DNA from 2 places in the Viridibacillus sp. d25.2 genome. Region 1 is predicted to be linked to the other one. Evidence: riboswitches for the same ligand, from Rfam matches in the RefSeq annotation. Region 1 holds a riboswitch; the other holds the start of a gene.

Region 1 (4,241 bases):
TTCTACTATTTCGATGTCCTTTAAATCTTGTTTATTCCCAGTACTGTTATTCCAGTCATCATACGTTTGATACTGCACTTTCTTTATATTCCCCTCTATCTTTAATAAGTCGAATATATCCCTTCCTGAAGAAATCGTTCTATCATTCAAATTTTCATAAATCTCAGTATCTAAAGCACCACCACTCTTGTTGTATGTCATAATACGAAATGATTCATCATAGCCTTTCACAGTGTAGACGTCACATTTCCCTATAGACGAAGCAAATTCACTAGCATAGTCGTCTTGTTTGCTCCATTCATCGATTGACCCCTTAGTACTGCCTAGTTTCTCTCCTCGCAATGCATTCGGGCTGTCACCGCTGAATTTTGTCGATGTTTGTGTATAGATTTTTCCTTTATAAACGATTAAGCCAATCATATCTGCATTCTGACTATTATTAGGTAATTTAATTGCTGGAATGGTTATGCTACTTTGATCGGATGAGATTCTCTGTTCAATATGTGATGAATCTTCAATCGAATCCACTACTACCGCATTACTCTTCTCAGTTGTATTGTTATATATAGCATAGCTACAAACACTAACTGCAATCAAAGCTGGGATAGCTAGCCAACTTAATTGGCTTTTATTATTTTTTCTTTTTTCCCACTTAGCACGGTTTACACCGTTTACTGCACGTTCATGCAGTTCATTTGGAATCTCTATATTTTCTAGTTCTCTTTTTAACCGATTAGACATAAGAACCTCCTTCTTGTAGTTGTTGTCGCAGTTTTTGTAAACTGCGATAAAGAATCGTTTTTGCCGTCCCCAGTGGTATTTCTAGAAGATTCGCTACTTCCTTAATTGTAAGGTCTTCATAAAACCTTAGGAGAATGACACTTTTTTCATCAGGTGATAAATAATCTATACATTGCTGTAAGTCAAATACTTCCGGTAAATGCTCCGCAAAATTTTCGTGCATTATTTCATCTTCATGAAAGTCATTCCTCTTTTTTCTTTTCCGTAAAATATCGAGCGAGCAGTTAATCGCAATTTTCAATAACCATGTTTTAAAGTAAGTTGGGTTTTTCAATGTTTGAATTGCTTTAAATGATTTGTAGGCAGTTTCTTGCACAACCTCTAGTGCATCTTCCTTATTTCCTACATATGTATATCCCATACGGTAAATTTCAATTTCATATGTTTGAAATAGCTGCAAAAAGGCCATGTCATCGCCCTTTCGCGCCTTCTCTATTAAGCGATACATTTATACACCTCCTGTCTCTTTAGTTATTAGATGGACGGCAATCTATTTTAGCTTTCTTTTTTATACTTTATTTTTTTCAAAACGAAAAAGCAATGAGGTTCAGTACCTCATTGCTTTTTAATAGTAAATTTATACATTCTGTTCTTCATAAGAATATGGTGTCATTCGAGAAGCGATTTTACGTAACGTTAAATCCACGAAAAAGAATACACTTCCTAAAATGAATCCTGCTGTAGCGCATGTTATTGTTTGAAGTGACCAAACTCCACCTTGTGAGTAATAGGCAAAAGCGACTGGAATCACAATCCCTGTCCCGAACGCCATATGCAATAATAACGAGTAACCTCTGACATTCATTTTACGCTCGGCTATTCGATCCGCTATATATGAAACCAACAAACCGTATGTAAAAATCAAAGGAACAACATATACGGTCAATGAAAGAGCATTTTGAAGAAATTGTTCTTCTGCTTGCATGAATAACAAGGGTAATGTAAAGAAAGCAATAATCGATGTAAAAAATGCACTTAATAGTTTTCTTTCCGCCATTTACATACATCCTTTCTTATATCGAAGTTTGTAACGAAATATCGAATAAAATATATAACATTGTAAAACCCCAGATTATATATCCTTGTTTTTGTATCATTATCTTGCTTAATGTACTGAATTTTCTGCTTTATTAACAGTATTATACAATCAATTACCTTTTTATTCAATCATAAAAACCGATATCTTTTTACAGACATCGGTTGAAGGTTTAATTTAAATAATGCATTTGTTGTTTTTCAATCCATTTACTCAAGCTATTGAACAGTAGCATGAAGATGATCATGACGATGAATCCTTTTATAATATTAAAAGGTAATATTCCTAATACAATCATTTTCGTTAATGCGGCTCCAGTTGTAGGAGGCATATTTAAAAAGTAGGTATACATTGGTAGGAATAGCACATAGTTTAGTAAACTCATACCTACAGCCATTGATAATGTTCCAATTACAAACCCAGAAGTTAATCCTGCTGCACTTGAAAGTCGTTTATAGACAAAATACACAGGTAAGATAAATAGAACTCCTGTTGTAAAGTTTGCGATATGGCCAACTGGCATACCTGTTGGACTTCCTGAGAAAATCCAATCTAGTACGTTTTTAAATAATTCAACTAATATACCTGCTAAAGGTCCCATTGTAATAGCTGCCATTAGAGCAGGTACATCGCTAAAATCCACTTCCAAAAAGTTCGGAAACGGCGGTAGTGGGAAGTTAAATAGCATTAATACGAAAGAAATACTACTTAACATCCCAATTGCAATCATCTTTTGCAATTTCAAGTTCTTCATAATACTTTTCTCTCCTTTTGTAGATCCACTTCAAAAAGAGGAAAGGTATAGTCGTAGCTATGCAAAAAAATACCCTTAAGTACAAAGTGTACTTAAGGGAGAATTTAGGCATAGTCAAATAAGCGTCTAATTGATACTCAAATTGAAAAGACGACCGTACCTTCACCTTCTCCCATCCAGACTATACTGTCGGCTTTGGAATCTAACCAAATCCTGCCTTGCGGCTCGCGGGCTCAAGAGTATTGCTTAGTTCTCTAATACCGCCGATCGGGAATTTCACCCTGCCCCGAAGATGAACCATAATTTAATTGTAATACACTATAACTATATGCAAAAAAACACGAATTGTAAAGTCTTCTAACTTACAATTCGCGTTTTTAGATTTAATTTACATTTTTTCAATTGGTAAATAGAATGTAAAAGTCGTGCCTTTATCTACTTCACTTTCTACTGTGATTCTACCCTTATGAGCTTCAACAATATTTTTGGCAATAGCAAGTCCTAAACCGGTACCACCCTTGCCACGTGTTCTAGCTTTATCTGCTTTATAGAAACGTTCAAATACATACTGCAAATCATCGGCTGGAATCCCAGCACCGTTATCTTTTACTTGAATACGGGCAAAGGATAGCTGACGGTCAACAATAACTTCTACGTTTCCTCCCACTAGTGTATGACGAATGGCATTATCAATTAAGTTTGTTAATACTTGCTCTATACGATCTTCGTCCATTTCTAGATAAAGTGTATCTTCAATTGTTGAATTAAATGTCAGATTCACTTGCTTTTCTTTTGCTACTTGAACAAACTTTTGTGTAATTCTTTCAATAACAGGTGTTATAGGAACAGAATCTTTATATAATCGCATATGTCCTGATTCCATACGAGCTAAGTCTAGCAGATCAGTTACTAGACGTCCCATTCGCTGCGATTCATCGTAGATGATTTTAATCATCTCTTTCCGCTCTTCTTCACTTGATACGACATCATCCATAATTGCTTCACTATAGCCTTGTAGCATGGCTATTGGCGTCCGCAATTCATGCGAGACATTTGCTATAAAGTCTGAACGTAATTTATCTAAACGATGCTCTTCCGTTTTATCTCGTAACACAGCTACTGCACCACGTACAGAGTTGCCACTGTATAATGGACTAATTGAAATCGCATAGTATGATCGCTCAATTTCAAGTTCTACTTCTAGCTCTTCTTCCAAATCTAAAACATGATCAAGCATATGATAAATTTCAGGAGGAATCGGTTTCTCGCTATTGGCACTCTTATTAATAAACCATTTTTGTAATAACAGCTCTGCAGGTGGATTACTTACTAATATGGTACGATCTCGATTAAACGTAATTACAGCGTCTGTCATCGATGTCAAAATACTTGATAGCTGTTCTTTCTCTTGGTTAATCACTTCTAAGTGGTGTTTGAGTTGTTTACCCATTTGATTGAAAGCAGTCGCTAATTGGCCTATTTCATCATTTTGTAAAACAGGTACTTTTGTTTCGAAATTTCCTTTTGCTAATTCAAATGCTGCTTCTCTCATTTTACGAAGTGGTGATGTAATTCGGGTTGATAAGAAAAACGCAAAGAATGTTGTTAACATCAAGGCAATTGCAGCCGCTAAAAAGACAATTTTAGTCG
Region 2 (4,241 bases), 1.2 Mb from region 1:
TAAATCATGTAGCATTTGAGCTGCTAATGCATAATCTCGTGCATCCGCCAGAAAGCCAAGTTCTAGATTAGCTTCAACTGTATCAAAGCCTTGCTCTTGCAACTCGTAAGTACGAAGCTTATTAATCAAGCCAATCCCTCTGCCCTCTTGTTGCATATACAACACAACCCCTGCACCTTCGTTTTCAATGATACTAAGTGCTTCTTGCAATTGAGGACCGCAATCACATCTTTCCGAATGAAAAATATCACCCGTTAAACATGAAGAATGAATGCGTACTATTGGAGCTTCTACAACATTTGCTTCGCCTTTAACAAGTGCCACATGTTCACAGTTGTCGAGTTTGTTCTCATAGCCAACCATAGTGAATTGTCCATAGCTTGTTGGAAGTTGCACTTTAGCCGCTCTAGTAACTACTTTTTCATGGTTATAACGATAATGAATTAAACTTTCAATCGTAATTATTTTCAGTTGATGCGCTTTTGCGAAGTCCATTAACTCTTGTCCCGTAGACATTTCCCCACTATCCCCCATTATTTCACAGATGATACCTGCTGGAATCGCGCCACATGCTTTTGCTAAATCAACTGCTGCTTCTGTATGACCAGGTCTTTCTAATACACCATTTTCCTTCGCAACTAACGGGAAAACATGACCAGGTCTTTTAAAATCATCTGCATTAGCAGCTCCATCCAATAACTGTAAAACCGTTTGTGAACGTTCAAATGCACTAATGCCCGTACTTGTATTAGCATGATCAATACTAACTGTAAAAGCGGTTTGATGATGGTCAGTATTTGTTGATACCATTGGATGCAATTGCAGTTCTAACGCTCTTTTTTCAGTAATGGGCGTACAGATTAATCCTCGTGCGTGTGTTGCCATAAAATTAATATTTTCTGGTGTTGCATATTCTGCAAGTGCAACTAAATCCCCTTCATTTTCACGACTTTCATCATCAACAACGATGATCATTTTGCCATCTTTTAAATCTTCTAACGCCTCTTCAATCGAGTGAAACATTGCTATACACCGCCCGTATTAATATCCGTTTTGTTGTAAAAAATTCATTGTAATTGCTGAAGTTCCGTCGTTATTCTTTAATTGGTGAATAATATATTTGCCTAACATATCCGTTTCAATGTTCACTTGATGTCCTATTTCTTTAAGAGCGAAAATCGTTTCTTGATACGTATGTGGAATAAGTGAAACAGTGAGTTTTTCAGGTTGTCTATCAAAAATCGTCAAGCTTGTTCCATCAATGGCAATTGAACCTCTTGATATACAAAATTGACTAAGTTCTCGCGAAATAGAGATATCGATATAGACCGCATTTGCTTGCTTTGTTTTTCTAACGATTGTCCCTGTCCCATCAACATGACCTGAAACAAAGTGACCGCCAAATCGACCGTTTGCTGCCATCGCTCTTTCTAAATTCACCAACTGACCCACTTTTAAAGAGTGAATTGTTGTCGCTTTAACCGTTTCCGGCATAACATCTACTGTGAATTCGTTATGGGTAAAATGCGAAACTGTTAAGCATACACCATTTACTGCTACACTATCGCCAAGTTGCATATCCGACATAATGTCTCTGGCTTCAATGGTAACCTTCATACTATCCGTACCATTTGTCAGCACTTTAATTTTCCCTTTTGCTTCAATAAGGCCTGTGAACATAGCCTAATCCCCCAGTCTCGATATCACTTTAATAACTTCACCAATTTGCTCCACTTGCTGTAGCTTTAATGGGACAGCATCATCCATGCTTTTTACGTTTAAATGTTCAAACATGCCAACTCCATCATGGTCACCTACTATTCTCGGGGCTATGTAAGTAATCATTTCATTGACTAGACCTGAATTGACAAAGCTAGAACTTATACGGTTGCCCCCTTCCACATAAAGCGTGACAATATTTCGTCGTGCTAACTCTTCAAGGACATCCTGAATTACGATGGTTCTTGTTTCAAGTTGGATGATACGTACATTGGCTTGTGCAAAGCTTGTGATTTGATTAGATGAGACTTCATTTCCAACAACTATCCACGTTGGTGCTGTTTGATCGATGACAACTTTTGCATTCATTGGTGTTCTTAAATGAGTATCCAAAATGATTCGAATCGGTTGCTTATTACTTTTTGCATATCTATTTGTAAGTAATGGATTGTCATTTAAAACTGTTTCAACTCCAACTAAGATGGCATCAGATTGCGCTCTTTTACGATGAACATCCTGCTGAACTTCTGTACCTGTGATATTTTCGTTACGTCCATGTATTGTAGCAATTTTTCCATCTAATGTGATGGCTTGCTTTAACGTGACAAAGGGCACATTCTGTTTCATAAAATACATATAGGCTTTATTTAATTTCAAAGCCTCCGCTTCACCAATACCTACTTCAACCTCAATGCCAGCTTCCTTTAGTTTTGCAACACCTGTTCCTGCTACTTTAGGATTTGGATCAAGTGTCCCAATCACTACTTTTTTTACACCTGCATTTAATATGCCCATCGTACAGGGGGGTGTTTTACCAAAATGATTACAAGGCTCCAAAGTGACATACATCGTACTGTCGATAGCATTTTCTCCGGCCATTTTTAGTGCATGCACCTCCGCATGGGGAGAACCAGCTTTAAGATGCGCTCCCATACCGACCACTTCATTTTCTTTTACAATGATTGCTCCAACTACCGGATTTGGCGACGTTTGATCTTCGGCAACTGCCGCTAATTTCAGTGCTAAATCCATATAATACTTATCATGCATTGTGATAAACCTCCCGTTTTTAATAAATAAAAAACTCACTAATATAATTAGGGAGTTTGGGAGAGTTTTAGATAAACGCATTACTAAATAAACCTATTGAAATACTATTTTTCAAAAGGAATTGCGTGTTATCTATTTGTCCTTCTCCCATCCAGACTATACTGTCGGCTTTGGATTCGCACCAAATCCTACCTTAAAAAGGCTCACGGGCTTAGAAGCTTTACTCCATCACCGTCGATTGGGAATTTCACCCGACCCCGAAGGACGTTCATATTCAATTTTTCACAGCAAAAAAACTCCATAGTTTTCTACGGAGTTTGATAGGAGTTGTCCAAAATATCATAAGCAAATAAACCTATTAAAATACGAGATTTTTAATAAGACTTCGATATTCTTTACATCCTTCTCCCATCCAGACTATACTGTCGGCTTTGGACTCACACCAAATCCTGCCTCAAAAAGGCTCACGGGCTTAGAAGCTTCACTTCATCACCGTCGATTGGGAATTTCACCCGACCCCGAAGGATATTACTTATGAAATTTTACAACAATACATTCTAGCTTTAGGGCATCAAAAAAACCCCATAGTACACTACGGAGTTTGATAGGAGATTTGAAATTATCAATACTAAATAAACCTATTAAAATACGAGATTTTTAATAAGACTTTGATATTCTCTACATCCTTCTCCCATCCAGACTATACTGTCGGCTTTGGATTCGCACCAAATCCTGCCTTAAAAAGGCTCACGGGCTTAGAAGATTTACTTCATCACCGTCGATTGGGAATTTCACCCGACCCCGAAGGATTATTATATTGTATGTAAATACCATAGCACTTTAGTTATTTAAAAACTAGAGTTTTTTTAATTCTATATGATTGTTTGAGAACATACTAAAATGAAATCACTCATAAAATCTTGATGTATTGGGCTTTATGGGCCTGTTACATATCACGGAAAAATGCAACTTTTTTTATTTACTAACAACCGTTCACTGTATAGTTAAAGTAATAATACAAAAACCAAGGATAAAAACTATCGATATAAAAGTGATAAAACTCCATTTTTTCATTTCTAATTTCGGCCTAATTATGCTGTTTAAATTAATACAAGCCGGAATATAAATAGCCGTTGCAATGATAGAAAAAATTAAAAAGATTCCTAGTAAACCATCATCGAAAGTAGAGTCTACTCTCAATCCGAAAGAATGCGAAGCGTACATTATTGTCATGAACCATAATACACCTATAAAAAAAGATAAATAGCCCAGAAATAAGTTAACTATTACAGAAATTGAACGGTATCCTATTCGCATCTTATCCCTCCCGTTCAGTCATAATTTTTTAAGTTTGTGTAATAACGACAGTTACATTATTTTCAGTAATAATTCACATACTATTGAAAATACTTTTTTGCCTTTTGAATCCGTTAATGTAATTATATAACTCGTTCAAGTATTTTATGTACATT

What was found. A riboswitch is a leader RNA that binds a small molecule or an ion and turns the genes downstream of it on or off. The one in region 1 is predicted to bind FMN.
Region 2: another riboswitch for FMN. It lies ahead of ribD (bifunctional diaminohydroxyphosphoribosylaminopyrimidine deaminase/5-amino-6-(5-phosphoribosylamino)uracil reductase RibD); the one in region 1 lies ahead of ACZLO7_RS16685 (ECF transporter S component).

The regions. Positions count from the first base shown of each region.
Region 1 is NZ_CM196652.1:3,377,771-3,382,011, forward strand. Features, by position in the region: gene ACZLO7_RS16670 (hypothetical protein) at 1-741, opposite strand, end outside; gene ACZLO7_RS16675 (sigma-70 family RNA polymerase sigma factor) at 734-1,249, opposite strand; gene ACZLO7_RS16680 (hypothetical protein) at 1,379-1,798, opposite strand; gene ACZLO7_RS16685 (ECF transporter S component) at 2,010-2,591, opposite strand; FMN riboswitch at 2,752-2,889, opposite strand; gene ACZLO7_RS16690 (ATP-binding protein) at 2,980-4,241, opposite strand, start outside.
Region 2 is NZ_CM196652.1:2,146,140-2,150,380, reverse strand. Features, by position in the region: gene ACZLO7_RS10910 (bifunctional 3,4-dihydroxy-2-butanone-4-phosphate synthase/GTP cyclohydrolase II) at 1-1,023, opposite strand, end outside; gene ribE (riboflavin synthase) at 1,042-1,680, opposite strand; gene ribD (bifunctional diaminohydroxyphosphoribosylaminopyrimidine deaminase/5-amino-6-(5-phosphoribosylamino)uracil reductase RibD) at 1,684-2,769, opposite strand; FMN riboswitch at 2,905-3,038, opposite strand; FMN riboswitch at 3,166-3,299, opposite strand; FMN riboswitch at 3,449-3,582, opposite strand.